Regions from separate parts of the Colwellia sp. PAMC 21821 genome, predicted to be linked through region 2. Evidence: predicted binding sites of a transcription regulator. Region 2 holds the regulator's gene; each other region holds the start of a gene.
What was found. The regulator LexA, encoded in region 2, represses DNA repair genes until DNA is damaged. The targets are predictions, from matches to a motif close to TACTGTATNNNNATACAGTA.
Positions count from the first base shown of each region.

Region 1: the regulator LexA is predicted to act here: its motif matches at 7,272-7,291, upstream of A3Q33_RS17200 (LexA family protein).
Region 3: the regulator LexA is predicted to act here: its motif matches at 8,550-8,569, upstream of A3Q33_RS13820 (DNA recombination protein RmuC).

Region 1 is NZ_CP014943.1:4,064,226-4,074,642, reverse strand. Features, by position in the region: gene A3Q33_RS17235 (DUF3413 domain-containing protein) at 1-446, shown strand, start outside; tRNA gene A3Q33_RS17230 (tRNA-Pro) at 547-623, shown strand; gene A3Q33_RS17225 (IS1595 family transposase) at 843-1,727, opposite strand; gene A3Q33_RS17215 (hypothetical protein) at 2,318-3,136, opposite strand; gene A3Q33_RS17210 (hypothetical protein) at 3,571-4,809, opposite strand; gene A3Q33_RS17205 (Y-family DNA polymerase) at 5,601-6,857, opposite strand; gene A3Q33_RS17200 (LexA family protein) at 6,845-7,258, opposite strand; gene minE (cell division topological specificity factor MinE) at 7,658-7,933, opposite strand; gene minD (septum site-determining protein MinD) at 7,935-8,744, opposite strand; gene minC (septum site-determining protein MinC) at 8,773-9,507, opposite strand; gene A3Q33_RS17180 (cell division protein ZapA) at 9,670-9,963, opposite strand; gene A3Q33_RS17175 (DUF904 domain-containing protein) at 9,963-10,193, opposite strand.
Region 2 is NZ_CP014943.1:2,111,343-2,121,759, reverse strand. Features, by position in the region: gene A3Q33_RS08945 (cytochrome c oxidase subunit 3) at 1-4, opposite strand, end outside; gene A3Q33_RS08940 (cytochrome c oxidase assembly protein) at 35-619, opposite strand; gene ctaD (cytochrome c oxidase subunit I) at 631-2,235, opposite strand; gene coxB (cytochrome c oxidase subunit II) at 2,248-3,810, opposite strand; gene lexA (transcriptional repressor LexA) at 4,354-4,968, opposite strand; gene A3Q33_RS08920 (cupin domain-containing protein) at 5,250-5,615, shown strand; gene oxyR (DNA-binding transcriptional regulator OxyR) at 5,835-6,734, shown strand; gene ahpF (alkyl hydroperoxide reductase subunit F) at 6,887-8,497, opposite strand; gene ahpC (alkyl hydroperoxide reductase subunit C) at 8,606-9,175, opposite strand; gene A3Q33_RS08900 (hypothetical protein) at 9,953-10,369, opposite strand.
Region 3 is NZ_CP014943.1:3,247,036-3,257,452, reverse strand. Features, by position in the region: gene proB (glutamate 5-kinase) at 1-1,011, opposite strand, end outside; gene proC (pyrroline-5-carboxylate reductase) at 1,404-2,183, shown strand; gene A3Q33_RS13835 (glutamate-5-semialdehyde dehydrogenase) at 2,428-3,699, shown strand; gene A3Q33_RS13830 (sodium-dependent transporter) at 4,037-5,374, shown strand; gene A3Q33_RS13825 (GGDEF domain-containing protein) at 5,746-6,936, opposite strand; gene A3Q33_RS20990 (hypothetical protein) at 6,933-7,067, opposite strand; gene A3Q33_RS13820 (DNA recombination protein RmuC) at 7,068-8,537, opposite strand; gene A3Q33_RS13815 (fumarate hydratase) at 8,724-10,250, opposite strand.

The sequences.
Region 1 (10,417 bases), 2.0 Mb from region 2:
AGAAACAAGACGATAAGAAGAACAATGATATCCTCTGGATAAGCTCTATTGGTAACAGCACAATTGATACAAGTTTATCAATTAAACCCGCGCTACTTATTTTACCTAACAGTAAAAACAGCTCGATCAATAAACTCACTAGTCATATGGACATGCAGCCTACGCTAATTAAAAACTGGTTAAACTGTGATATTAAAGCAAAAAGCTATAGCAACGGCACTGACATTAAAGCCTTAAATAATGACCGTATTATCGCTAATACTATGGACAACGGCATTGTGGTATTTAATAAAGATAAATCAATGTTTGTTGATCAAAATGGTAACTTTCAAAGTTACTCTATTCAACTTGCCGCGCCTATTACGGCAAAACCTGACTTTCCATTGATGATTGATGGTGTACATTTTATTAAGCAATTCAGTAAACAAGCACATAACGTACAATAATTAGACGCTTAGCTTAACTGATGATGTTTTTTAATTGCATTCGACCCATAAATCATTATTATAGCTCGCATAAGCTTTTATCCCCATTAAGCTTATCATTCGGGGTATAGCGCAGCTTGGTAGCGCGTGCGTCTGGGGGACGTGAGGTCGCAAGTTCGAATCTTGCTACTCCGACCAAATTAAAACCCTGTTTTTACAGGGTTTTTTCATTTCTACCCATTATGAACTTACGAGCTAGTTCCATTCCATCGCACTTATATCGCACTTTTCGCCATTTATTAATGCAAATATATGCAAAAATGAGCTATCTAATTATCAATATTTCCCTATCTTTTGCAAATTAAAACTAAGCTTTAAATTCGGCAAATTAAAATCTAACATGCCTATGCACTTGGCTCAGGTCGATTTTACAGGTACGTGAATTATTGCTAAATTTAACAACCTGTTAGGTATCTGTTTTTCGATAAATCGGCGATTAAACCGATAACAGAACTCATCTAAGTATTCTTGTAGGTATTTTCCTGATACTCCATGGAATGTACCTAACAAAAACGTTTTTAAATTCCCTATGGCTATATGTACCCACGGTAGCCATTCATCAACTAAGTAACTCGGTGTTACTCTTGCTTCATAGTGTTGCGTTTGGTCAATTATATTCAATGCGGGCAATGCATCAGAATGAACTATTTGGCTTCGCTTTAAGTGCTTTTTAACAAATTTATCCACGCTAAAATGACAAATACTATCAACCACTTCCATGGCGATAAAGCCTGCTTTTTTTTCTTTGCTTTCACAAGCGATTAGCACATTCTTTTTTCCTGCGGCACCCCGACCTCGCTTACCTTTTTGTCTACCGCCAACCAAAGCATCATCTAGCTCTATTGTACAACTCAATTGATACAAGCTATCTCTGTGCCCCATAGCTCGACGAAGTTTCTTTAAAATAAGCCTCGCGGTTCGCCAATTGACTTCGATTAATTTACTTAGTCTCAGCGCTGATATGCTTCCTTTATCTGAGCCAAGAAAATATATTGCCCAAAACCACTGGATTAAGGTGATGCGACTGCCATGAAAAAGCGTGCCTGCGGTGACTGAAGTCTGCTTTTTGCATTGCGTACATTCGTATAAATGACGACTTTTAATTTCATAGCTATGGTCATTGCCACAGCGAGGGCAAATAAAGCCGTTTGGCCACTTCATTTCTTTCAAATATTCTAAACAATCATCTTCGGTACTAAACTGCTGTTGCCAAGCTAAAAAGCTTGCTTCTGGCATGTTCATGATAATGTCTACCCATACAGTGTGTTTGTATATACAGTATAGGTCAGTCCTGAGTTATCTGCATAGGCATGAAATCTAATTATGCAGCAGAGTAATTAATTATTTAGTGATGTTGCTTTGATCCATGACGGTGACTGTAAAACGCTAACAGCTAACGTTATGTGTATATCTCGTCACTTGTAACCTTAATGTAATACACGCTGTTTATCTTTATTCTACCTATTGTTAGTCGGCTCTTTCTGTTTCAAGTTAATCAAGCAAGCCTAGACTATGGTGTATTGCCCTCGATTAGCCATTCAACGCAGAAGCGATTTTATATTAAAAATTCGTTACGAGCTCAAATGACTTAAAGGCTATTGTTTTAACATGGTGAGTAAGTAATGAAAGGAGGAAATTGAGCCCTCCTCTTGATTTGAGGATTTTTAAAAGATTTATTGCGTCCTCCAACATATCCATTGCTATGTCGCCTTTATTAATCTTCATTGTTGTGCGAGGGATCCCGAGCATATAACGCTAAGCGGAAAAATACAGTTAGCCTAAAACTGCGCGTAGCGAGTGATTCCAACAACCGCGGTTTGTTATACTATTACTCATGCCAACTCTCGAACCAGGGAAATAAATGCTTTCTTTTGGTTTCCGATATCTAGATCGTCTAGGTAATAGTTTCCACTACACACTAGCCATAATATCTTGTCTACTGCGTAAGGTGTAATGTCATTGATATCAGCAATTTCGTCTATGATTTTTAATGATAGGTAGTCTGCTTTCGATGACTGTTTAGAAGCCCCTATTAAAATACCAAGTTCTATAAAGATATCTTTAATATGAGTGTCAGGTTTACCATATTGCACATATCCAAGTTCTTTAAGAAAATCGCATGCTAACGCAAAACCAATACCATCGATTTCATAACTTAGGAGCATAGGTAAGAACGGTCGAATTTTCTTATCTTGGTAATATTGATCTATAAACTCATAAAAATTCACATCAGTTTCAAACTGACTGAGAAATTTGGCTGCTGATGTAATAGTTTTACAATAACGCAGCCATAACTTTCTTTTCTCAGGATGTGGTTGAATAGCCAAAGTAGGTAATATTCTATTCAACAATTCAGAATCAGTTAGAGTACCGAAGTCCAGCATCGTTTTCTTAGGTGAGAAACCACTAAGAAAACTGCCTAATGGTCTAATATTTCCTTTTTCACCACTAATTGCTTTCCCAATTACATTAGGGCTCATCTGAACATTTTGAGCTGATTCGAGTATAGATTGATAAAGCCTGTTTATACTTTTAGGTTTCTCGCGATCTTTTTCAGGAACCAAGTATTTATCTAAATCAGAAGACGAAAAATCATCTCCTGCATTTTTAATAACAAATTCTATGGCATATTGATAAAGTGTATTTTTCATGCAACGTCCTAAACTCGATTTTCGTACAACAGTATATTATGGCTACGTATTAGCAACACCCGATCCATAATACTTAACTTATTCTTATTAATATCACATTAAGTCATTACATTAGAAACTGTAACCATTAATTCTTTTTATAGATAATTAGAGGTTACTTATAGGTCTCAGGAATAAACTAACGTATAGGTGGATTAGTTAACATATTCTCAGGTGGTTATATAAAAAACATACTAATTCATGTGTTTTACTAAAACTGCTTAGTAATATCAGAAAAGTGATTAATTACAAAATACTGGAGCTGATTTACGCTTATGGCACTTTGAAATTATAGGTTGAAAAGTGGAGCTTACAACTTGATAGAAACAGACTAAGATTCTTTAAATTTGCTAATTTACCTTAGTCTGTTTTCTTTTGATTTTTATATTAAAAATTTATTCTGAATCCATCACTGGCATATCTTCAATGTCATTTGTGTTGGTTTGAATAAATTGCTCAACATCTTCAATAGAATCACTACTGAAACCAAGAACTGCTTTCACAGTTAGTTTCCCATCCATGTGTTCAATTAAAGAGAATTCATTAACACCCAAGGCTCTTGAAAACAATGTATGAACTTTACTGTTTTTTATGTCTACTGCTTTGACAGTTGTGCTTGTTTTGTAAAAAGCAAGAGGACCTGATGGTGTGTCAATCCAATCAATAGACCAGTAATAATGACTGTTGTTCTTCAGACCAGACTTTTCATAAAGTGCTTCACTATAAGAAACGCTTTCACACTTATTGTATAAACCTTTAGATCTACAGTTGCTATGTTTTGCAACCTCTTTACCTGCAAGGTTCACGTCTAACGGCACAACACTCGCATCATTGATATTAACAAGAATGTAGTGGTCAACTTTATTCAGACCCAACGTATTTCCTAGGCTACTGATTGAATCAAATAATCCACCAACAGAATCATTCTTAGGTGTTTCATTCTTTTCTAAAAGAATATACCCCGTAGAGGCGACATCGCCATTTTGATGCGCAGCAATATGATAACCATCTCTAAGTGTGATAGATTTTATATTATTGTTACCAATTGAATACTTAAATGCCGAGCCCGCACGCCCTACTATAAAACCATCTGATGTTGGAGTTACAGAGCTGCCAGGTAAGGTTTTTCCTGTTACGGTTGTCACATTAAATGATTCACCACTTCTTTCGATAGTTGCTATTTTTATAGGCCCGTGTTCAGAGTTTGCTTGGTTATATTTTAAAGTAAACGTGCCGTCGAAATTTTTAACAGCATATGTGAATTGTCCTGTTAAACGATTTCCACCAAAGTTTGCAACACTCCCTTCAAAGTCGTTGAACATTACATTGTTAATTAAAATTCCATCTTTCTTTCTAGAGAATATAGCTGGCCCACCAGTAGCATCAACTTCGAGCTTCTGTGCTAGTAATTCTTTTTCTGAAATAACCACAACTGGAGGCACTTCTTTTTGAGTTTTTTGCTGCTGTACTAAACCTGTAGTACCGCCAAACATTTTTCCCATCATAGCTTGCTGCATTTCTATAATTTGAGCACGCTCTTGAGCTGACATTTGTTGCTGAGGAGATGTAGAGTTACAACCCGTATTTAAGCCTATAATTAAGGCAAGTGACGAAATTTTAATTTTATTATTCATTTAATTTACTACCATGATTTTTATTTATGTGTTTAAAATCAGGTAAAAAAAATAGATTTGTATGAATACTGAAACAGAGGTGGTTGTGACGGTGTTAGTTACATAAAATGCACATCCATATGTTTTAATAATAGTAAATATTGCTTTACTATTGAGTTATACAATCAAATCTAAGTTCAATCCCTGATCTTTTTTTACTAAAGCGTGTTGCTAATTGTTACGAACGGTAACGATTGTCGGTAATAACTTACATTCAAAATATATTCGAATGCAATTGTTTTTTTAGTTTGATGGTTTGTTTGATCAAAAAACGACCTAAGTGATTGTTTTTTAACTAAAATTTAAGTTGGTACACTTGGAAGAGAAATTTTATAGCTTTATGAATAAATGTAACGACATCTTTCACTTTAAAGTAATTTATATTTGATGGTGTGATATTTTTGAAGGGCAACTCTCTATTCTTGCTATTACCATAAAGATCTAAAGTTACCGTTACGAATTATAACTTCACTCAATACAAAACCTAAATAATGGTCCATTTGCCCTGCACCTACAGTTTGGATCTGTCAGACTCTCATAATGAGCCTTCATAAACTTTAAATGCTCTGATTCAACTGTATTTATTAATGCCCATCAGGTTGTTGGAGTTTTATGATTTCATCTATGAATAAAGTCAATTTATACTCCTTTGCTGCCCATACTTATAATTTTTGCCTCAATGAGTAAACCTTTATAGCTATGCAAATATATAAACCCAAGTAGTTAGTCGCTAATGCCCTATTCTGCTGACCTTAACAACGAATTTTCGGTATATCTCGCCACTTACTTGTAAAGCTTGGCGAAAGAAACTCACGTCTCATATGCCACTTTTCAATTCGTCCCTGTGCTGCTAATTGTAAGGTATCATTACCATAACGATGGTTGATACCGTCATAACAGAGCATCAGCTCTGGATTGTCTTCATTTAGCGAAAATAGATCATGTTGTTGAAAGTGACTATTCTCAAGCTCAATGGCACCCACGCCACAGCGATAAAAATTAACACCGCTAGCATAAATACTATCAAAAGCAGTTGATATTGCATTGGCAATATTAAGCGTATTATCTGTAGCCACCGGAAATTCACACATTATTGATTTGTTATAGTAATTTTCGTCATGAGGCGAGCTAGCAGCGAATATAGCAAGTTTTTTAACGCGCGAATGCTGTTGCCTTAATTTACGCGCTACAATTACACCGTGGCTGACTAGCGCTGTTTTCAAGTGGTGACTTTCGTTAACACGTTGGCCGAAGCTTCGAGTAGAAAATATTTCTTTCTTAGGTTGTTTAACATCATCCCAATTTAAACAAACAATACCATTCAATTCATTAACCGTTCGTTCAACCAGTACGCTAAATTGGCTACGCATTATTTTGGGTGACTGGTTGGCTAAGTCCCATGCGGTAACTATGCCCAATACATTTAAACGTTTTCCTAATCGGCTGCCAATACCCCACACATCAGTCACGGTCATTTTTGATAATACTTCTTTGCGCGATGCTGCATCGTCAACAATCGCTACACCGTTATAACCTGGTAGTTTTTTAGCGGCATGATTAGCAGCTTTGGCTAGTGTTGGTGTTGAACCAAAACCAACACCAACCGGTAAGCGTGTTTCTTGCCAAACGGCACGTCGTATTTCATGGCCGTATTTATGCCAATCGTTAATAATGTGGTTATATTTTTTGAACTGTAAAAAAGATTCATCAATTGAGTAAACATATTGGTTATCGCAGAAGCGGCCAATAACATTCATCATCTTCTCACTCAAATCAGCATATAACTCATAATTGGATGAGCGAATAACCACATTGTGTTTTGCCAAGAAGTGTTTGATTTGAAAATAAGGTTTAAACTTTGGAATACCTAAGCGCCGGCCAATTGGGCAAACAGCGCATATGCAGCCATCATTATTTGTCAGCACAACCACTGGCCTATTTCTAATTAAAGGATCAAACACCTTCTCACAAGACGCGTAGAACGATATGGCATCAACTAACGCATACATGCGCTCAGTTCCTTAACTTGTCGGTGTAAACGGATTGAACGCGTAACAACTCCTTCTATTTGAAATTCATCTTCAGGCGTAATGTTAACTGGCTTATGCATGAACGAGGCCGATAATAATCTAGCGTTCTTTTTATCAATAAGTTTGCAAGTAAAGCAGCCGTTGTAGTTAGCCACAATAACATCTCCATCTTTTACTGGCTCGCTGCGGTCAACAAGCAGTAAATCGCCATCAAAAATGCCAACATCTTGCATAGAAGGCCCCTGGGCTAAGCCAATAAATGTTGCGTCTGGGTGTGAAATTAACAGCTGATCAAGCGATAAACCAAGCTCTTTATATTCTGCCGCAGGAGATTCAAAGCCAGATATACCAGCCTCAATAAAAATGGGAATAACTTTCATAAAACACAACAAATACTGTACATTTAAACAGTATAGTTTAAAGCGTAAAATTGAGAAAGCTTTTTGTTAAATGTTCATCTAGTGGGAGTAAAAACGCTCGATAATGAGAGAAGAGTATTTTGCCTGCATAAGTTACACAAATATTATAAATAAAGGTGTTTGTAGCAAGTATGGGGCTATAAAACGATGTTTTAGAACCTGCTAACACTAGTTTAGAGAGGGTACTACTTTATAACCATCAAGTTCATGTATTGATGATTTTTCGAGGAGTTTTAATATTAAGCCCCTGTTAAAGGGGCTGATAATCATTTATTTAGCGGCAGAGCCTAAAACTTAATAGTGCAGTTTTAATTACCTTACTATTATCTTACGGTTACCTTATTGTTATCTTAATGACCCTTAGTCTTTGCTGAGCTCGTCATGCAATTCTATATTAAGCTCTAAAACGTTTAAATCGCCTTCTTTTTTATCCAGATTTATCGAAAAACTTTCATCAGATACTTTTATATATTTACGCAAAACTGTAAGAATATCTTCAGTGAGTTGCGGTAAATAATCCGGCTGTTTATTTCGACTATTACGCTCATGCGCAACAATAATTTGCAGACGTTCTTTAGCTTTAGAAGCTGTTGTTACCTGCTTTTCTTTTTTAAAAAAATAATCAAGTAATGCCATGTTAACCTCCAAATAAGCGACTAAGAATGCCTTTTTTCTCGGCGTTTATAAATCTAAATTCAACCGTTTCACCTAAAAGACGTTCAATAACATCTTGATAGGCTTTACCGGCATCGCTTTCTGTATCTAAAATTACCGGTTCACCAGCATTTGATGCTTTGAGTACCGCTTGGGATTCTGGAATTACACCTAGCAGCGGAATCGATAGGATGTCTTTAACATCTTCAACACTGAGCATTTCGCCTTCTTCCACACGTTTAGGTGAATAGCGAGTTAATAATAAGTGCTCTTTTATTGGCTCTAAGCCAAGTTCAGCTCTACGCGAGCGACTAGCTAACATACCTAAAATGCGATCAGAATCGCGTACTGATGAGACTTCAGGGTTGGTGGTTACAATAGCTTCGTCAGCGTAATAAAGCGCCATCATAGCACCAGCTTCAATACCTGCGGGTGAGTCACAGATGATAAAATCGTAGATTTTACCTAGCTCTTCTAGCACTTTACCGACATTTTCTTTGTTTAACGCATCTTTATCACGTGTTTGCGAGGCAGGTAATATCGACAGGCTACTAACACGTTTATCTTTAATAAGAGCTTGATTTAACGTAGCTTCACCATTAATCACATTAACAAAATCGTAAACAACGCGACGTTCACAACCCATGATCAAATCAAGGTTTCGCAGACCAATATCAAAATCAATTAAAACAACTTTATGACCTTTCAGCGCTAGGCCAAGACCAATGGCAGCACTTGATGTCGTTTTACCAACACCGCCCTTTCCTGATGTAACTACTATTATCCGTGCCATAGACCGAATATCCTTTATAAGTTAAAAATTAAATAAGTTTTGATGACGTTAATTCACTGTCAGTCAAATGAATATAGACCGGTGAGCCCCAATGTTGCTCCATTGACTCACTAAGCCAATAGTTGCCATTAATAGAAACCAGTTCAGCTTCAAGATTTTGGCAATATATTTGTGCTTTATGGTGACCTTTTGCACCGGCAATGGCTCGACCGCGTAATGAGCCATAAACATGAATATTACCATCGGCAATCACTTCAGCTCCGGCTGAAACTGAGCCAATAATGACTAAGTTTTGATCTTTAGCATAAAGTTGCTGACCTGAGCGAATTTGCCCTCGATGCACTTTATCTGTATATAAATTACTGGGTGCTGTTATAGCGGGTGTTTCAGTCTCAGTGGCTGGGCTTTGCGGTGCAGTAACAGATTTTTCAACTGTATTAACTTTGGCAGTATTAACTTTGGTAGTATTAACAAAAGAAAAACCCAATTCACGAATAAGCTTGCGTTGCTCTTTCTCGACAGTTCCGGTAAAGCCGACAAAGGTAAAGTTTAATTCTTCAATTAATGCTTTTACCGCTTGATAATCAATTGAACACGCGAGTTGTTCAATACTGACCACAACGGGGACTAGGTAAAAAAAGTCGGGGGCTTGCGCTACTTTCTTTATTAAATCAGCGCGAATATCAGCTAACGATGACGTTCTTAAATGTAAAACAGACAGGGTAAAGCTTGACCCTTTAAATTCAATACTAGCATCAGCCATAATGAAGTTGTCCCTAAATAAAGTAACCGTATGTTTTTAGGTGTAATTCACCTAAATGTAATAAAAACAGCCATAAAGTCACCAGTATTGCTGATATTTTAGCTAACAAATACCAGCAATACTAAAAAGTTAAAAATGTTGTTAATACCAGTCAATAATTTATTAATCTGGTTGGTTTAACGTGCTTTTTAATGTCGAAATCAAAGCAGTTTGTCCGTGTTGATGACGCTTAATTTTATTATTTGCTACCAGTAGTGAATAACTTAAATTAATTGCAGCAACCAATAAAGTACGCTCGCTACTAGCCATACCATTTTGTTGTTTGATGTCATCACACATAACAGCGAGATCAGTCGCTGCTTGCTTTAAGTCTTCTACTTGTTCAGCTGAGCAAGAAAACTTATGTTGCTTACCCATAATTTCAATGCTGATACCTATAGGGTCTTCAGCAAACATTAGCTAAGCTCTTCTACACTTTGTAATTTATCTAAAAGACTTGTTAAAACATTACTAGTTTGCTTTTGTTTTTCTTCACCTTCAAGCGCTTCTAGTTGCAACATTTCATTTTCATCAACGAGTAATGATTTTTGCTGTTCTAATTCTGCAATTTGGTTTTTTAACTGGGTATTTTTATCAATAATCTGTTCAATCAGTTGTTCGAGTTGAGGGAGAGTATTTTCTAACATAAGGCGCTCTTGTTAACTGTAGTAAATAAAAACGCAAACTTAATCTAAAGTGAGGCAAAATGCTACTCTTTAGCGCAATTTTTAGCGTAATTTATGTAACAATTATTATCGGCAAGAGATATTAAACACTTTCGTATAAAAAACATACGTTTGTGACAAAATTTGAGCAATATATTTTACCGATGATCTTGGGGATTTAACTTCAATACATTGCTTGTTGTTGC
Region 2 (10,417 bases):
TCATTGTTGTTCCCCTCATTTAAGTGCCAAGCACTTAAGAATCAACTGAGCTTGTAATATCGTACAAGGTGTAAGATAGGGTTATGGTAGATACATCATCGGGTAGGTCTAAATCAACATAGAACTGCAATCCCATTTCAACATCTTCACTGGCTTTTAGCGGTTGGTTATTAAAGCAAAAGCATTCTATCTTTTGAAAATAGACCGCTGCCCGCCCTGGTGATACTGACGGCACAGCTTGCCCGACAATATCGCTTACAGACTCATTTTTGGCGTAAAATTTAACGGTTTTGCGCTCACCTGGATGCACTTTTATTTCATTAATCATTGGCTCAAACCGCCAAGGAATACCTTTGGCGGTTCGAGTCAAAAATTGCACGGTAATCGTACGTTCGGTATCTATAGTTACAGCGTTATAACTTGCTGCAACGTTCGATGTTTTTCCGTTTAACCCAGTGATATCGCAAAACACGTCATATAACGGCACCATCGCAAAACCAAAGCCAAACATTCCGAAAACAATCAACATCAGTTTTTTTACTGTTTTATTCACTGAAGCATCATGCGTTTTAGATTGCGCTTGCTTTGATAAATTATTTTGCGAGTCACCGTTAGTCATTTTAGTTCCAATTAATCAATTTTTGGTGGTGTTTCGAATGTATGGTATGGCGCAGGGCTAGGCACTGTCCATTCCAAACCTTCAGCTCCATCCCATGGTTTCGCTGGCGCTTTTTCGCCACCCTTAATACACTTGATAACCAATACCAAGAAGATTAACTGCGAAATACCAAAGGCAAAACCGCCAATACTCACCCACTTATTAAAATCCGCAAACTGCAAAGCGTAATCAGGAATACGACGAGGCATACCTGCTAAACCTAAAAAGTGCATTGGGAAAAACAATAAGTTTACTGAGATAAGTGAACACCAAAAATGCCACTTACTTAACGTATCGTTGTACATGTAACCCGTCCATTTCGGTAACCAGTAATAAGCGCCAGCAAAAATAGAAAATAGCGCGCCAGTAACCAATACATAGTGGAAATGAGCAACAACAAAGTAAGTATCATGATATTGAAAATCAACCGGAGTCATCGCTAGCATCAAGCCAGAGAAACCACCAATAGTGAACAAAATCACGAAAGCAATAGAGAACAACATTGGCGTTTCAAAGCTAATTGAACCGCGCCACATGGTCGCTGCCCAGTTAAAGACTTTAACGCCTGTTGGCACCGCAATTAACATGGTGCAATACATAAAGAATAATTCGCCAAAGAGCGGCATACCCGTGGTAAACATGTGATGCGCCCAAACGATGAACGACAAAAATGCAATTGATGCAGTTGCGTAAACCATTGAACTGTAACCAAAGAGAGGTTTACGTGAAAATGCTGGAATGGTAGTAGACACAATACCAAATGCAGGCAAGATCATGATGTAAACTTCAGGATGACCAAAGAACCAGAAAATATGCTGGAACATTACAGGGTCACCACCACCGGCGGCATCAAAGAAACTGGTGCCAAAATAGGTATCGGTTAACACCATAGTGACGGTACCCGCGAGCACCGGCATTACCGCTATTAACAAGTACGCCGTGATGAAAAATGTCCATACAAACAATGGCATTTTCATGTAAGTCATACCTGGAGCACGCATATTCATAATGGTTACAACAATGTTTATTGCGCCCATAATTGAGGAAATCCCCATAATATGTACCGCAAAAACGAAGAACGCTGTGCTGCCGTTACTGTAAGTTGTTGATAATGGTGCGTAGAAGGTCCAACCAAAGTTTGGCGCGCCACTTTCTAAAAAGAAAGTCGACAATAAAATAGCAAAAGCAAAGGGTAGAATCCAAAAGCTCCAGTTATTCAATCGTGGCAATGCCATATCTGGCGCACCTACCATCATAGGTAGCATCCAGTTAGCCAAGCCAGTAAAGGCCGGCATGATCGCGCCGAAGACCATAATAAGACCATGAACGGTGGTCATTTGGTTAAAGAAGTCAGGCTCAACTATCTGTAATCCTGGCTGAAATAACTCAGCACGAATAACCAGCGCCATAACGCCACCAGTTAAAAACATGATAAATGAGAACCATAAGTACATCGAACCGATGTCTTTGTGGTTAGTAGTATATAACCAGCGTTTCAGGCCGGTCATTTTATGATCATGGTGCTCACCGTCATGTGAATCATGTTCGGATTGATCATTAATTACATCTGTAGTCATTTTAACGCCTCCCTACTTCGCGCTAGCAGCAACATCTGCTGGCTGGACTAAATCACCGGTGTTGTTACCCCAAGCATTACGCTCGTAAGTGACAACCGCAGCAATTTGCGTTTTAGTTAATTGGCTAGCAAAAGCCGCCATCGCTGGATTTTTCTTGCTACCGTTAAGCACCATATCCAAATGCACTGCAACATCACCTGTGGCAATAGCACTACCTTTAAGCCCAGGGAATACTGGTGCCATGCCTTCACCACTTGCTTGATGACAAGCAGCACAAGCAGTCATGTAGACTTCTTCACCCATCGTCATCAATTCATCTTGGCTATAAACCTTTGATAAATCTTCTGCAGGGATAATATCAGCCACAACTTCTGTAACTGTCTCAGTAACATTTTCAACCGCTGCTTCAACAGTATCTATAATACCTGCCGCTGCACTACCAGAAGCTGCTTGAACATCGGCAGCTTGAACAGCTTCACCGGTATTATTACCCCAAGCATTACGCTCATAAGTCACAACAGCTGCGATTTCTTTTAAGCTCAGTTGCTTGCCATAACCTTGCATGCCGGTGCCAGCTTTACCATTGAAAACAATATCTATGTGCTCGCTAGCAGGACCTGTTGTCGCAACAGCACTACCTTTAAGCGCTGGAAATGCTGGTGGTAAGCCTTGGCCACTAACTTGGTGACACGCTGCACAATATGCGGTGTAAGTTGTTTCACCTAGTTGCATCAATTCTTCTAAAGGAACTGAAGCATTTAACGATGCCGCTTCTGCAGCTGCCGCGTTAGCCTTCAACTCTTTCTGTTCATTAAGCCAAATGGCGTAATCAGCTTCAGATTTCACTTCGACAACTATCGGCATAAAACCATGATCTTTACCACATAGCTCAGCACATTGGCCGCGATAAACACCAGGGTCATCTACCTTAGTCCAAGCTTCGTTAATAAAACCAGGGTTAGCATCTTGTTTTACAGCAAATGCTGGAACCCACCAAGCATGGATAACATCATCAGAGGTAATAACAAAACGTACTTTTTTATTGGTTGGAATAACTAAAGGACGGTCAACTTCTAGCAGGTAGTTTTCACCTTTCTCTGCTGAAGTACCATCTTGGTTTTCGTATTGGTCACGTGGCGTAGAAAGTACCGAATAAAACTCAAGGTCTTGATCAAAGTATTTATAATGCCATTTCCACTGAGAGCCGGTTACCTGAATAGTTATATCTGCATCATCGTTATTTTCCATATCAATGAGCGTGGTAGTGGCAGGAACAGCCATAGCGATTAGAATGACGACAGGAATAGCCGTCCAGAGAATTTCTACTTTTGTGCTTTCATGGAAGGTTGCTGGTTTAAAGCCTTTTGATTTACGGTGAAACACCATAGACCAAAACATAGCACCAAATACCACAACACCAATAGCTGTACAGATATAGAGAACCAACATATGTAAATCGTATACGTCTCTACTAACTTCCGTAACACCTTTGGTTAAGTTCAGCGACATATCTGCCCATACCGAACTCGACAACAAGCCCCCTAGCAACAGCAAACCTAGGTTACGTCTTTTCACTCGACATCTCCTTCACCCTTTTAAGGCAAAACAACACGACTTCACGATGAAGGCCGACTATTTTGCGCATACATTTATTATTATTTAAGTGACGCATTATTCAACTACTGTCAATTGCGCCCTATTGTTATGTTTGTACGTTTTCTAGACTAGAATTACTTAAAACTTGATCGGGGTCAATTTAAAATTTCAAAAGCATGTAAAATAAAAACCAATAAATACAATAGAGTAATAACCCTAAACAGAGTGATACGTCCATTTTCACTGGGGTTAATCCAATGTTTATTTTTTGTTCAGAGGGTGTTTGTTGTGCTGAATAATAAATATTCAACCACAGAATTAGTTGTATAAAAAACAGGCTACTAGCGTTATTTATTGGCTAATAATAGAATTGTTCAGGACAAAAATACATCTGGTGCTAGAAAAACGATTAAACGAAAGGAACATGCAGATTTAAACAAGCTATTTAAAAAAAACACTCATTAAATCTGCGTGATATGGATTAGGTGAATCGCAAAAAATCTACCGTGGGCGCATGGTTATTTACATCCAATCTGCTGCGCGAATAACCCCTACAGCTAGGCCTTCAATGTTAAATTGTTGTGACTTTAAATCGACTTTGATTGGCGAAAAATCTTCATTTTCAGCATGTAAATAAACCACATTACCTTCACGTTTAAAACGCTTAACCGTAACATCGTCTTCAACACGAGCAACAATAACTTGGCCATTTTGTACGTCAGTGGTTTGATGAACAGCGAGCAAATCGCCATCTAAAATGCCGATATCTTTCATACTCTCGCCATTAACGCGCAATAAATAATCTGCCGGAGGATGAAATAAACTGCCATCAATTTTATAATGCTGCTCAACATGTTCTTGTGCCAAAATTGGCTCACCTGCCGCGACTCGGCCGATAAGGGGTAAACCATCTTCTTCAATAAACTCTTCTGCAAGACGAATGCCACGAGAAGTACCAGGTAACATCTCAATATAGCCTTTCTTAGCTAGCGCTTTTAAATGTTCTTCTGCTGCATTGGCCGATTTAAACCCAAAGTTAGTCGCTATTTCGGCACGAGTTGGCGGCATACCCGTATCCGAAATTTTTGCTCTGATCAGATCAAATATCTGCTGTTGTCTAGGTGTTAAAGGGCGCATTTTTATTCCTTAAGCGACTGAAGAGTAAGCCTGTGTTTTTACACAGTATTACTGTTATTCTATACAGGCTTTATGGAAACGCAAGAAATTATTGCGGAGAGATTGAGCAGTTTTGTAAATTTAAATGTGAATTTTAATAATAACTTTCTGTTTATTTTACTTCAAATAATTAAAAACACTTTTAAAACAATAGCTTTTCTTATTTAAGTGAAAAATTTGTAGTTTATCAAACGTGAGAATTATGTAATATTAAAAGCTTAAATTAAGCCCTAGGAGCTAAGATGAAGTCAAAAGTAATCAACTTTAAAGATAAGTTTAGCCAATTTTCTGAGCATTGGTCACCGCGTGTTATCGCTGAAATGAATGATTATCAATTTAAATTAGTGAAAGTAGCAGGTGAATTTGTGTGGCATGACCATCCAGAAACAGATGAGGTTTTTATTGTCATTGATGGCGTTCTTACTATTGAATTTCGAGATGGACTTGTCACCTTATCGCCTGGCGAAATGTTTGTGATCCCTAAAGGTGTTGAACATAAACCCGTCGCTAAGGCTGAATGTAAAATTATGATTGTGGAGCCAAAAGGCGTAGTGAATACTGGTGATGCGAACAGTGATCTAACCGCTCAAAATGATCTATGGGTATAAATCCAATTGGCTTGTAAAATAAATAAAATATCAAAATAAATAAACAAACTTTAAACTTACTACTTCTATTTTCACAAGTATATTTTTGCAGTGTTGTTACCTTGTTGTATTTAATACCATTAAGTTATTAATTAGCATAATAGAGCACAGTGGCTGAATTTCATCTTTTAAGATAAAATAATTTAACTATTAAACCCCTAACAACCATAGATTTTAACTATGATAAAAATACGTGACTTAGAATATCTTACGGCCATTGCCCAATATAAACATTTTGGCCATGCTGCTGATGCCTGTTTTGTTAGTCAACCAACGTTGAGTGGGCAAATTCAGAAGTTAGAGCAGCGACTTAAATTAACATTAATTGAGCGGCAGCCTCGCAATGTAATGCTAACGCCCGCTGGTGAAAAGCTAGTTCAACAAGCCCAACAAGTATTGAACGCGGCAAATAATTTTGAAGAAGCAGCTAAAGCCCTGCTTGATCCACTGTCGGGTGACTTGCATATCGGCTTAATCCCCACGTTAGCGCCTTATATACTGCCGCATATTATGCCAACGCTGAACAGCAATCTAACGAAAATAAACTTCTATTTACATGAGAATAGAACTCAAGATTTACTGCAACAGTTGGAAACAGGCAAACTCGATATTTTAATTCTGCCTTGGCTACCCGAAATGGCGCGCTTTGAACGATATGATTTATTCACTGAGCCTTTGGTGATGGCAACGTCTCCATCACATGCACTTGCTAACAGATCGACAGTGACTTTTGATGATCTGCATAATCAAAAAATTCTCACCTTAGAAGATGGTCATTGTTTAAGAGATCAAGCTATGGGTTATTGTTTTAGCGCCGGTGCTGAGGAAGATCATAGCTTTCGAGCCACCAGCCTTGAAACTTTACGTTATATGGTGGCAAGTAATATGGGTATTACACTATTGCCGCAGTTGGCAACGATTAACTATGCCCCGCAAAAGCATATTCACTATATTCCTTTTGAAAGCCCACAACCAAATCGTGAAATAGCATTACTCTGCCGTACAGGTTATGCTCGAATGGAAAGTGTTAGCGCCGTTGTTAATGAAATTCGCCAAGCGGTAAAGGGCTTATTCGATTAGCCTTGTTTTAAGCTAATAAGCTAATAAGCTAATAAGCTAATAAGCTAATAAATTTAATACAACTTATTCTTCTGTTTACAAAAAATTGCTTATAAAAAAACGCTACTGTTATGCACAATAGCGTTTTTAACGCACAAATTATTTCTCAAAAATTAAGCGGCAACTTCGCTCATACTTTCAATATTTTCACGATTTTCAAGTGGATTTGGTGTTCTGATTAAATAATCAAATGCCCCTAAAGCTGCTGCTGCACCGCCACCCATGGCGATAATTATTTGCTTAAAAGGCGTATTTGTTACATCTCCGGCGGCATAAACCCCAGCAATATTGGTTTCACCTTTTTGATTAATAATAACCTCACCTCGATCAGTTAAATCAACGGTTCCTTGCAAAAATTGTGAATTTGGCAATAAGCCAATTTGTACAAATATACCGGCAAGTTCGACGTTTTCTTGCTTGTTGGTTGCACGATTAAGGTAATTAAGCCCAGTTACATGCTTACCATTACCTAACACCTCTGTGGTTTGTGCATTCACAATAATATCGATATTCGGTAACGAGCGAGCTTTATTTTGCAATACCGCATCTGCTCGTAATACTGAGTCGAACTCCAACACAGTAACATGTTCAACAATGCCGGCTAAATCAATCGCCGCTTCAATACCTGAATTGCCACCGCCAATTACGGCCACTGATTTTCCTTTAAATAAAGGTCCATCACAATGTGGGCAATAAGCCACACCTTTACCACGATATTCTTGCTCACCAGTGACGTTCATTTCTCGCCATCTGGCACCTGTTGCGATTATGGTTGAGCGTGTTTGTAAGGTGGCACCATTTTCTAACTCAACGGTAATTAAGCCACCTTCAACATCACTTTTTATAATGTTTTTCACCCGTTGATTATTCATAATATCAACATCGTAGTCATTCACATGCGCTTCTAAACTAGCGACTAATTTAGGGCCTTGTGTCGCACTGACGGAGATAAAATTTTCAATGGCTATGGTGTCTTGAAGCTGACCGCCAAATTTGTCAGCAACTATTCCGGTGCGAATACCTTTACGAGCACTATATATAGCTGACGCTGCGCCAGCAGGACCACCACCAATAACTAATAAGTCAAAGGCTTCTTTGTTGTTTATGGCTTTAGCTTGTCTCGCGCCTGCATTGGTATCTACTTTATTTAAAATCTCGGTTACTGTCATTCTGCCTTGTCCAAACGCTTTACCATTAAGATAAACCGCAGGTACTGATAAAATATCGCGCTTGTATACTTCTTCTTGAAATAAAGCGCCATCCACCATCACATGTGTAATTTGTGGATTAATTGCTGCCATCATATTTAAAGCTTGCACTACGTCTGGGCAATTCTGACAACTTAAAGAAATGTAGGTTTCAAAGCTATAGTCACCTTCTAATGCTGCCACTTGCTCGATTACCGCTTTATCAAGTTTTATTGGGTGTCCACCGCTATGCAATAAGGCTAATACCAGTGAGGTAAACTCATGCCCCATGGGCACACCCGCAAAGCGCATTTCACCGCCGGTTTTAACTGATTTTACTAACATTGATGGTACGCGTTCGTTGCTTGCATCTGCTTCAACAATCGTTACTAACGCTGACATCTCAGCGATTTCTGCCACCAAGGTATTTAATTCTTTTGATTTTACGTCGTCACCTAAAAATACTGACAATTCAACAGCCGATGTTAAATTTTGCAAATAGGTAGTTAATTGTTGTTTTAAGTTTGTATCTAACATGGTTTATTCCCTCAAGAACAATGATGAATAAGATTTAAGGTTTGTTTGATTTTTTTATTTAGCGTGTGCCGCGATATTGATTGTAATATCGCGGCAATTTTTCTTAACTTAGATTTTGCCAACTAAGTCTAAAGATGGTGTTAATGTTTCTGCACCTGGCTGCCATGCTGCTGGACAAACTTCACCGTCATGTTCTGCTACATATTGTGCCGCTTGAATTTTTCGCACTAATTCTTTCGCTGAACGGCCTATGCCTAGGTCATGTATTTCAGCAATTTTAATTTCGCCTTCAGGGTTAACAACAAACGTACCACGTAGTGCTAAGCCATCGTCTTCGATCATGACACCAAAGTTACGAGTAATTTTACCTGTTGGGTCACCAATCATTGGGTATTGAATTTTGCCGATAGTATCTGAACTGCCGTGCCATGCTTTATGAGTAAAGTGTGTATCAGTTGATACTGAGTAAACTTCAACGCCCATTTCTTGCAACTGTGCGTAATGGTCAGCCATATCGCCTAACTCTGTCGGACATACAAAAGTAAAGTCAGCAGGGTAAAAGAAAAATACCGCCCATTTGCCTGCAACATCTGCTTCTGATACTTCGACGAATTCGCCTTTACTAAATGCTGTTGCGTTAAATGGTTGAATAGTTGAATTGATAATTGATTTGTACATGTGTATCTCCACTTGTTTAAAAATATGAGTGCTTGTTAAGTTGGGAGAATGATACGTTGACATTTTACATAGGAACAATCGTTTGAATTTATCATATCGATAGGTTAAAACTATCAATGTAAATAAGGACGATTGTTGTGATAGCTGAAGGCACTATATTTTCAGGGTTGTTAAAGCATAAATATTTGCAGTTTGTTATTTGTGTATTAAAAAGATGGTTTTTATCAAAAGACTTTATGTCGATTAGGTGGCTTTGATTGAAAATTAAAGCAAAAAAAACGCCCCTCAAGTGAGGAGCGTATAACAATATAAAAACACTAATATAAAACAATAATAAAAACAAAACCGAGGGGAGAATCTCTTGCTAAGTAAGAGCAGCATATTCGTGTTTAGTTCATTTTAATTTTAAATAAAATTGAACAGTATTATCTTACCTTGGTATATTGTTATTTAAGCCACTAATTTTATTGGCTTTATTAACTTTATTAATTAAAAATAATTTCATCTTATAGTTAAACTCGCGAAAACCTTGCTAAAAGTACGTCACTTTTTATTAGGCAAAAAAAACGCCCCTCAAGTGAGGAGCGTATAACAATATATAAACACTAATAGAAACAATAATAAAAACAAAATCGAGGGGAGAATCTCTTGCTAAGTAAGAGCGTGTTATTCGAGGTTAGTTCAATTTTATTTAAAAATTAACGCTATTAATAACAATTTTTATCACAGAGGCTTAATTTTAATGACCTACAAGATAGAAAATAGTATTTAATAATTTTAAATATGTACAAATTTCTGTCTGTCAGCAATTAAATTCAGCACTTTAGTAAGCTTTTTAGCGAGGTAACCCGATAATAGTTTTGGTTGTTGCTCTATCAATACAGACTCTGCTGGTGTAATGGCAACATGACAGTCTAGTAAACTATTTTTTGAATGTAATAGTACATCATCAGCAAGCGATTCTAAATCTACGCTACCGACATGCGTGGTTACATTTTTAAGTTCAGAAATAGATATAAGATAAAAATTAATCATTAAAATATTAGCTTCATCACTATACCAATTAGCTGTCATGGTATGAAAATTCAACTGAGCTTCAAGTTTATTGCTAACTGAGGCAATATTTTCTATTTCGGCAACTAAAGCATCACTAACTTGAATAGCAATTGGCAGGGTTTCAGTCATAATATCCATGATGTTGCTCGCTTTTATGATAACTAATTTACGGTTTATTTATGGTTG
Region 3 (10,417 bases), 1.1 Mb from region 2:
ACCACGAGCGATTTCCTCGCCTTTTTCATCATAGACATGAAGTACATCTGCACGCTCAAAGTTCCCATGAATTGAAACAACATCGTGGCATGAGAAACCGTCGTCACCACCAAATAATGAGTCAGCTACATCCTGTTTAATCACTAAACTACCTGCCATTTGTAGGCGGTCAGTCAGCCAGATATTCCATGCAGATGAAGGTGATGAATGAGCGATACACTTAGTGTGCCTGCGTTCGCCACGTAGTATTGCCGTAACAGGAGCTTCCATTGTTCCTCGAGCAATGATGGTAGTACAACCGGCATTTTGTGCCATGTTTGCTGCTTGTAATTTAGTCAGCATACCACCAGTTCCTAAAGAACTTGTGCCGCTAGCAGCTTCCATATAGCTACTTACATCTTCAATAGACTCAACAAAAATTGCACCTTCTTCAGAAGGGTCACGATCGTAGACGCCATCGATACAGGTTAAAATAAACAGATATTCTGCACCTATCATCTGAGCAACTTTAGCCGCTAGTCTATCGTTGTCGCCAACACGAATTTCTTCGGTGGTAACGGTATCGTTTTCATTAACGATAGGCATTACGCCTTGTTTTATTAAGCGATGAACTGTATTTTTGATATTGAGAAATCGACGTCTATTTTCCAGATCATCGAGGGTGACTAGCACCTGAGCAATATCAAAACCATACTCCAACGCGATTTGCTTGTATGCATGCATTAATATGGGTTGACCACAAGCGGCTGCCGCTTGTTTGTCTTGTACACTGGCATTTTCGATGGTACAGCCAACAGTATTAAGACCTAATGCTACGGATCCTGAAGAGGTGAGTACAACTTCGTAGCCTTGGTCTCGTAACGTAGAAATGTCACTGAGTAAGCCATGCATAAAGGCAAAACTTGGTGTTAAATTTTTAACGTTTGCTAATAGGCTCGAGCCGACTTTGATAACTATGCGAGGTTTGATTCGAGAGGTTTTTTCTGATTTTGGTTGTTCAAATGTGGGCAAAATGACTCCGTACTTTGATTGATTAAAATAAATAACTAACTTCAAGCGATAACAGATCTAGTTAACGCCACTTCAGATATTTGCTTGATATTTCCGTGTAAAACTCTTGTCGAATTGCAATTATTTTATAGTCAAAAAATCGATTTTTAAAGCGATTAATTGATCTGAAAATAGGTTATAAAACATTGCTAAAACGTTTAAAATAAACGCTGATTTTTGACAACAATCGACAAATGAGTGGCGATATCATATACTATAAACCCTCTTTTTTCAATTGAACTTAAAATCACTTCTGCTAAAGACGAGTTTTTAAGCTTCAACAAAGTTTATATTGAACACTTACAGAACTCGCTGTTTTTGTTCTAAAGCAAACTAAAAACATTAGGAGTTTTATGTCATTACTTATGATTGGTTGTGGGAAAATGGGCGGTTCATTATTGACTCGCTGGGCAACCTCTACAGATCACAAAATTACTATTATTAATCCTTCTTTAATCAAAGCACCTAAGGGTGTTACCGTCACACAAACTATTGAAGAGCTGTATGACCAACGTTTCGATATCATCGTTATTGCGATTAAACCGCAACTTATTGAAACTGTATTGCCAGCTTATCGTAACCATCTCGCTGAATCAGGTTGCATTATCTCCATTGCGGCTGGTTATTCGGTATCTTCGATAGAAAAACTCATTGGCGAACAAGCCGTCATGCGAGTGATGCCAAATTTACCGGCGCAAATTGGCCGAGGAGTCAGCGCACTTTATGCTAACTCAAGGTGTAGCCCAAGCCAATTAGAAACTGCTGCAGCGTTAACAGACGCGGTTGGTTATACTCATTTAGCAACTAGCGAAGACGAATTAGACCGAGTGACAGCAGTGGCTGGTAGTGGTCCTGGTTATGCCTTCGAAATAGCGCGCTGCTGGATCGAATCTGCAATAAAGCTAGGGTTTTCACCTCAAACCGCCAAAGACTTGGTGCTAAATACATTGGGTGGTTCCATTGAGCTGGCGATGAGCAGCGATCAGAGCATGGAAGCCTTGCGTGATTCTGTAACTAGCAAAAATGGTACAACAGCAGCTGGCTTAGCGACGCTTATGCAAGATTCAAAATTAGAGACGCTTATTGAGTCAACGGTATTAGCGGCTTATGAGCGTGCCCTTGCCTTACGTTGATTTCGTCTTCTCCCCTGCAAAATGTGGGTGACCGGTGCAAGAAAATAACCATTTAAAAAACTTCAGAATAGTAGGCTCATAAAGAGAATACTATTAATTTATATAAACTGAACTTTTATCATTGTTTTTAATATTTAATACAGTATAAATATCGGCAATGTATCATTTAAAGTTGTAAATTCAATTACATTGAATTTGATCAAACAGTTTACCCGTAATCGAACAAGAAACAGGAAAGTCATTTATGTCAAATAGCAATAAAATTATCGATATCGAAAGTATGATCAACAATCTTGGCAAGCAAGCCAAAGCAGCCGCAAAAGTGCTAGCCAGTGCAACGACTGAGCAAAAAAATCAAGCATTAACGGTTGCAGCTCAAGCGCTGCGTAAGAATACACCCGCTCTTCTCGAAGCCAATGAACTTGATGTTTTAAGCGTTATGAAAGCGGGTAAAGCCGAATCATTTATTGATCGACTTAAGCTTACCCCTGAAAGAATTGAAGCGATGGCTGTCGCTTTAGAAGATATTTCAAAACTCCCCGATCCTGTTGGTCGTTCATTGGCACAGTTCGATCGTCCAAATGGCCTTAAAATAACCCGTGTATCAACCCCAATTGGTGTTATTGGTATGATCTACGAGTCGCGTCCAAATGTTGGTGCAGATGCTGGCGCGTTATGTTTAAAATCGGGTAATAGTGTCATTTTACGTGGAGGCTCTGAAAGCCTCAACTCTACTCGTATTATTGTTGAATGTATGTCTACAGGACTGCGCGCGGCTAACTTACCAGCCACATGTATACAACTAGTAGACACGGATGATCGCTCTGCTGTTGCTGCATTATTGCGTTGCGCTGAATATGTAGACTTAGTTATTCCTCGCGGCGGTCGTGGCTTAGTAGAATTAGTGAGAAACGAAGCTCAAGTGCCAACATTGCTTCATTTAGATGGCAATAACCACATTTATATTGACACCGATGCTGACTTAACGAAAGCATTGAGCATTGTTAACAATGCCAAATTACGTAGAACGGGAGTTTGTGGTGCTACTGAAAGTTTAGTATTAGACCAAGCGATAGCCGCTGAATTTTTACCAAAATTAGTCGACACTTTAGAAAATTGTGAAATTAGAGGCGACCTTGCAGCTCAAGCTTGTGATGCAAGAATCATCGCTGCCAATGATGCTGATTGGGATACTGAATACCTCGACGCTATTTTATCGGTTAAAGTCGTGTCAGGGTTAGAAGAAGCGCTTGACTTTATTGACGAGCATTCGTCTAAACATACCGATGCTATTATTACTGAAAACAGTGATACAGCAGAAATATTTATGCGCGCAGTTGATTCAGCAGTAGTCATGCATAATGCTTCAACTCAGTTTTCGGATGGTGGTGAATTTGGAATGGGCGCTGAAATAGGTATAGCTACCGGTAAAATACATGCCCGTGGGCCAGTAGGTTTAGAACAGTTGACGATATTTAAATACCGTGTGGCTGGCCAAGGACAAATTCGCCCTTAATGCTATCTATATAATTAATTTAGTAAATGGGAAATAACCAATTTATTGGGTTTTAAACTTTTCTGTTTACTGTACTTAACATATGTCGATACGTTAATTGTAATCGCCAATGTTATGTAAATTATGCTTTATGAATACACTTTAATCATTAAAAAAGGACCTTTACGGTTAAAGTGTATTATAACCTATCGCTAAATCTCTCCAGAAAACGACCTATCCCAGAATAATTTACAAAAACATAAAATCATAACCAACAAATTGTTAAAAAAACTTTGCTAACGAGTGTTAACTAGGTAAGCTCAAACCAAAGTATTAACAACAATAATAATCATCATTTATGAGTAATATTAGAGATTCGTTTCATTCCAGAATTGGTTTTGTTCTCGCCGCTGCAGGTTCTGCAATTGGTTTAGGCAATATTTGGGGTTTTCCCACTCAGGCGGCAAATAATGGCGGTGGTGCATTTTTATTTGTTTACCTGATAGTAACCATATTACTGGCATTTCCTGCACTTTATGCCGAAGTTTATATTGGTAATCAAGCACAGAAAAACCCAGTTTCAGCCTTAGAAGATGCTTGTCGCGAAACAGCACCAAAGTTTGGTAAATATGCAGGTTTGATTGGTTTGTGTGGCGCAATAATGATGTTAAGTTTTTACACCATAGTTGCTGGCTGGATGCTCGCTCATGCGATATCACCATTAGCAGAGCTCCTTGGTTATCATGAAATTTCCCAATGGCTTGCTACATCAAGCACTTTACGTAATTTAATGTTTACACCGATATTTATATTGCTTGGCGCTGCTATTATTCATCAAGGGGTTAACGCTGGCATAGAGAAATGGTCTGCGCGTTTAATGCCTGTTTTATTGATCATGTTGGTCGCGTTAATTGCATACATCTTGCAACAACCTGGTGCTGAAAAGGGCTTGAGAACCTATTTAATCCCTGACTTTTCACAAGTGACTAATCCAAAATTGATTATATCTGCCATGGGTCAAGCCTTCTTCTCACTTTCTATCGGTGTCGGTGGTATGATGATTTACGGCTCTTATATGAAAAAAGACCGTGATATTGGCAAACTCGCTATTTCAATTACCGCTCTCGATACCTTTATTGCTTTTATGGCAGGTTTGTTAATTATTCCAGCACTTTACGTTGCAGAAGCCGCCGGACAACAAGTATTTCAAGGCGATGAATTGATTGGTGAAGGTCAGCTTATATTTAACATATTACCTGAACTTTTCAATTCGATGGGTAGCATTGGCATGTTAGTGGCGATTGGGTTTTTCTCGTTATTATCGATTGCAGCACTCACTTCAACCATTTCTTCAACCGAAGTCCCTGTCTCCTACCTTGTTGAAGACAAAAAGCTTAGCCGATCCAAAGCAACTTGGTTGGTATCAGCCATTGTATTAGCTACGAGTATGACTTTAATCACGTTTTTTGATAGCTTATTTGGTTTGGTAATTCGCGTACTTACCACTATTTTGCAACCGCTTAGCTGCTTGTTTTACTTTATTGTTGTTGGCTGGCTCTGGAAACGCGGTAACAAGCTACGTGATGTATCTTTACAAGAAGGCAGAAAATGGTTACCAATATGGGGGAATTACTTACGCTTTGTGTGCCCGATGCTATTAACCGTAGTCTTTATTAATGTTGCGATATTGAATTAAAGCTTAAGGTTTTTAGAGCCTAAATACATTTAACGCCTAGAGAATAAAGATGACATCTAGTTACCTTCTGAACGTTAGATACGAATAGAATTTAGCTTTATGAACAACTGGCCCATGATAATTTCATGGGCTTTTTTATGTCTAAAAAATTGTTATTAATTGGTGGTAATGCAGGATTTTTGAAGCTGTTTTTTATTGTCTTTTATACCAATTCAACTCAATAATCGCCCTACTTTCATGAGTTAAATGTCTTAATTCAGCCATGATTTTTAGTTTGATTTTTATTAAAAGTTAAATTTATATTTATAGTTATTTTATATCGCTGTTTTTTTATTTTTACCCGCAAAATGCACAGCGAATTAATCAAGGTATTATTCACTGACCTTATTCCGGCCTGATTTTTTCGCACGATATAATGCTTGATCAGCTAACTTTAACGTTTGTTCAAAACTTAACTTTGATACTCTTGCCGCTAGCCCTATTGAAATAGTGACACTGACGGTTTTATTTTCGCTACTTTTTTTATTTGTTCGCGCTTGTTTGGTTTTTCGCTGCTCTTGTCGAATAACTATTTTATAATCTTCTACCGCCTGCCTAACAGCTTCTAAAGCAGGTAAAGCCTGCTCTGTGGTTTTACCTGAAAAGACAATAGTAAATTCTTCACCACCGTAACGAAACACTTTACCTGAAGCTTTCACTTGCGCCAATTTACTCGCCACTAGCTTTAAAACTTGATCGCCAATGTCATGACCATAAGTGTCGTTAAACTTTTTAAAATGATCAATATCTAGCATGGCAAGTGTGTATTTTCGTCCTAACGACAAGGCCAGTTGATTCAGTGCTCGGCGAGAAGGTAAAGCCGTGAGTTCATCACGATAAGCTAAAAAGTATGAGTCAACTACCACGGCCAAAAGGTAGTGCATGATCATCAAGGTTAGTAGCACGCTCCAAGGCAGTGTAATTATCTGATAATACTGCCCAAGCCAGATACAGTAACTTGTTAACAGTGCCGTCGTTACTAAGCTTTTTTCACGTATACATCGCCACAGCAATAGTAAGGAAAAAATCACTAGGGGCAATTCGACAGTAATGTACTTCAGCCAAGACGTTAGTTGTTTAACATGCGTAAGCTGGGCGACTAAAATATTAGCTATATCAAACCAAAAGTAGCTAGCAATGCCTACGCATAACATTAATATAAGGCGATAAAAGCCATGAATTGACAATAACCCTCTATCTTTCATTAAACTTAAGACCGAGAACATGCCGGCACCGGTAAGCAGCAACCACTCGCTATGAGAAAACACCCAAGATTGCCAAGGTAATGCTTGTGAAAGCGTGGCATAAAATACTAATAAAATGATTGCAGCTAACGCCAGTCGGCTGCGATTGAAGTAGCCCGATAACATGATAGTGATGGCAAACAAGCCATAAAGTACTTGCTCTATGAGATTAATTTTAGCGAACCAATAACTTTGAAATTTACTGATGAGTACGAAGGCCACAAAAAAAGCAATCAAACTGAACGCACTACTTTTAAAACCGCTGAAAAACTGAATCAAGCGTTACTCCAAGATAGAATGTCGGCAAGTGCGACGCTGTTTTCAGCGATTACCATTTGCTGAAAACTTAAAGTATTTATATTTATGAGCATCAACTTAGCACGGTTACCGCCACTCAGTAATGGTGACATTTAATCAGCCGAAATAGCGACACTCTCTTCTTTTTCTTCTTCTTTTTCTTCTTTTTCTTCTTGTTTTAATTCTACCTGCTCTATTTTTTCAAAACGACTACTAATTTTATCTGCTGATGTATGAATTTGCTTTACGTCACTGGCCGCTTGATCTATATGTTTTGCTAAATTAGCAAAGCGACTTTTAAAACGCGAAAAATCAGATGCTAGATGTGACAAATGTGCTTGAATAACATGTATCTGTTTACGAGTTGCTTCGTCTTTTAACACCGAGCGTGCCGTCGTTAAAATGGCCATTAATGTTGTTGGCGAGGCTAACCACACTCGCTTTTTATTAGCATAGTCAACTAAGTCACTGTGATGTGCGTGTATTTCTGCAAAAATAGCTTCCGCAGGAATAAACATTACCGCGCCGTCTGCGGTTTCCTTTTCAATTAAATACTTATCACTGATATCGTTAATATGCTTTTTAATATCAAGTTTAAATTGTCGCTCTGCAGCTTTACGCTCAAATTCACCTAAGGTATTGTCAGCCATCTTTTTATAGCTTTCTAACGGGAATTTGGAATCAACGACCACGTTCCCCGTAGGCTCAGGTAGAAATAAAATACAGTCAGCAATTTTACCGTTTGATAAGGTATGTTGTAGTGAAAAGTGCTGCTCGGGTAATACATTTCGAATTAAAGCATTAAGTTGAACTTCACCAAAGGCACCGCGCGAGCGTTTGTCTGAAAGCACCTCTTGTAAACTGACAACATTATTAGACAGTTCGGTTATTTTTTTCTGTGCATCATCAATTAAGGCTAAACGTTGCAAAATATCGTTAAATGTTTTGGTGGTTTTTTCAAAGCCGTCTGCTAATCGCTTTTCGACCTGACCACTAATATCTTTCAGACGATTATCAGTAGAAACCGTTAACTCATCAATTCTTTTGGCCATTTGTTCACTGGATAAATGCAGTGATTTTGCCATTTCTTCTCGGCCTAACTTTGACGTTGCCGTTAGTTGATTAGTTAACTGTTCAGTGGCATTACGTTGATTGTTGTTAAAAGTCACATGATGTTCGTACAAGGTTTTCTTAAGCTGTTCACTATGGCTATATAATTGCTGTGCTTGTTTTTCACCTTGCTCACCATGTTGGCGCAATAGTTTTAATTTAAAGTCAGAAATTTGCTGTTCAAAATAGGTTTTTAGTTCGCTTTGTTGATTAGCCAACTGTTGATGATTAAAGTTTAACTGTTGCTGTAATTGCTGCTGATTACTCGCATTCACTTCATAACTCAGGTTGACCTTTTCGGCCAATTGCTGCAAAAGGTGTTGTTGAGCTACAAAGGCGGTACGGCTTGTTTTTATTTGTCGAAGCAATACCAAAGTAATTATCACTAAGCTAAGTAATAGCACTAGCGCTGCTGAGATTAAAATAGGGAAATTTTCTAACGCTAACCAAGGGGAGTTGAATATAGAATTCATTGCAATGCCAAACACTGTAAATATTAACAGTTATTAGAGCATACTTTATTGATAAGGTTAATAGTTATTTATTCTGCTGGGTCTTGGTTGCTATTGGTGCCAGTGGCTGTTTTTATCCTGAGCAAATTGATGATATAAAAAACGCCCGTAATGGGCGTTTCAGAGGATATAAAAAGTGACTGTCTTTTACTTACCGCTTAATTTGCTATCAAGCTCTTCGATTTTTGCTTGCCAAATTGCAGGGCCTGTTACATGTGCTGATTCACCTAAGCTATCAACAGCAACCGTTACGGGCATATCTTCAACAACAAATTCGTAAATAGCTTCCATTCCCATATCTTCGAAAGCGACAACTCTTGCTTTCTTAATAGCTTTAGAAACCAAGTAAGCGGCGCCGCCAACGGCCATTAAATAAACCGATTTGTGGTTTTTGATACATTCAACAGTTTCAGGTCCACGTTCAGCTTTACCAATTGTCCCTAGTAAGCCGGTTTCAGAAAGCATCATTTCAGTAAATTTATCCATACGAGTTGCCGTTGTAGGGCCTGCTGGTCCTACTGCTTCGTCACCGATTGCATCGACTGGGCCAACGTAATATATAAATTTATCAGTAAAATCAACCGGCAGTTTTTCGCCTGCTGCTAACATTTCTTGGATACGCTTATGTGCCGCGTCACGACCGGTTAAAATAGTGCCGCTTAGCAACACAGTTTCACCTGTTTTCCATTCACTGATATCTGCTTTTGATAATTCATCAACATTAACACGACGAACATTTTCACCAACTTCCCACGTAATTTCAGGCCAATCTTCTAATTTAGGTGGCGTTAAGTCCGCTGGGCCAGAGCCATCAAGATGAAAGTGTACATGACGAGTAGCGGCACAATTTGGGATCATGACCACAGGTTTTGACGCCGCATGTGTAGGCACCGACATAATTTTGATATCAACAACCGTGGTTAAACCACCTAGGCCTTGAGCACCAATACCTAATTTATTAACCCTGTCGTAAATCTCTAAACGCAATTCTTCTTCTGCATTTTCAGGACCACGGTCGATCAATTCTTGAATATTGACGGGTTCCATTAAGCTTTCTTTAGCTAATACACCGGCTTTTTCAGCTGTACCACCAATACCTATACCTAACATGCCTGGTGGACACCAGCCTGCGCCCATAGTAGGTAACGTTTTAACGACCCAATCAGCAATAGAATCACTTGGGTTTAACATCGCCATTTTAGCTTTGTTTTCACTGCCGCCGCCTTTGGCCGCTATCATCACGTCAATTTGATCGCCTGGCACCATTTCAATATGTACAACTGCTGGCGTATTATCTTTAGTATTAATGCGCTTACCTGCAGGGTCTGAAACAATTGATGCACGCAATGGGTTATCAGGATTAAGATATGCACGACGAGTACCTTCATCAACCATTTGTTGTACGGTCATTTCAGTGTTATCCCACTGCACAGCCATACCGACTTTTACGAAGCAAGTAACAATACCGGTATCTTGACAAATAGGACGTTTGCCGTGAGCTGACATTCGAGAGTTAATTAAAATTTGTGCGATAGCATCTTTAGCAGCCTGACTTTCTTCTTTATGATAAGCCTTTTCAAGTGCTTGAATAAAGTCTAACGGATGGTAGTAAGAAATGTACTGCAGCGCATCTGCAACACTTTCGATTAAATCTTGTTGTTTAATAATAGCCATAACGGTCTCTTTTTGTTAATTGGGCGAGAGAAGAGTTGAAAGTTATAAATTTGCCGATATCATACCTTGCTTGTTAAATAGCTACCAGTATCAAATGGTCTAATAATTAGCATGATATCCACCTGAGTGATTTCAGACTCTGCTATTGAGTCTATTGAAGACGCTTT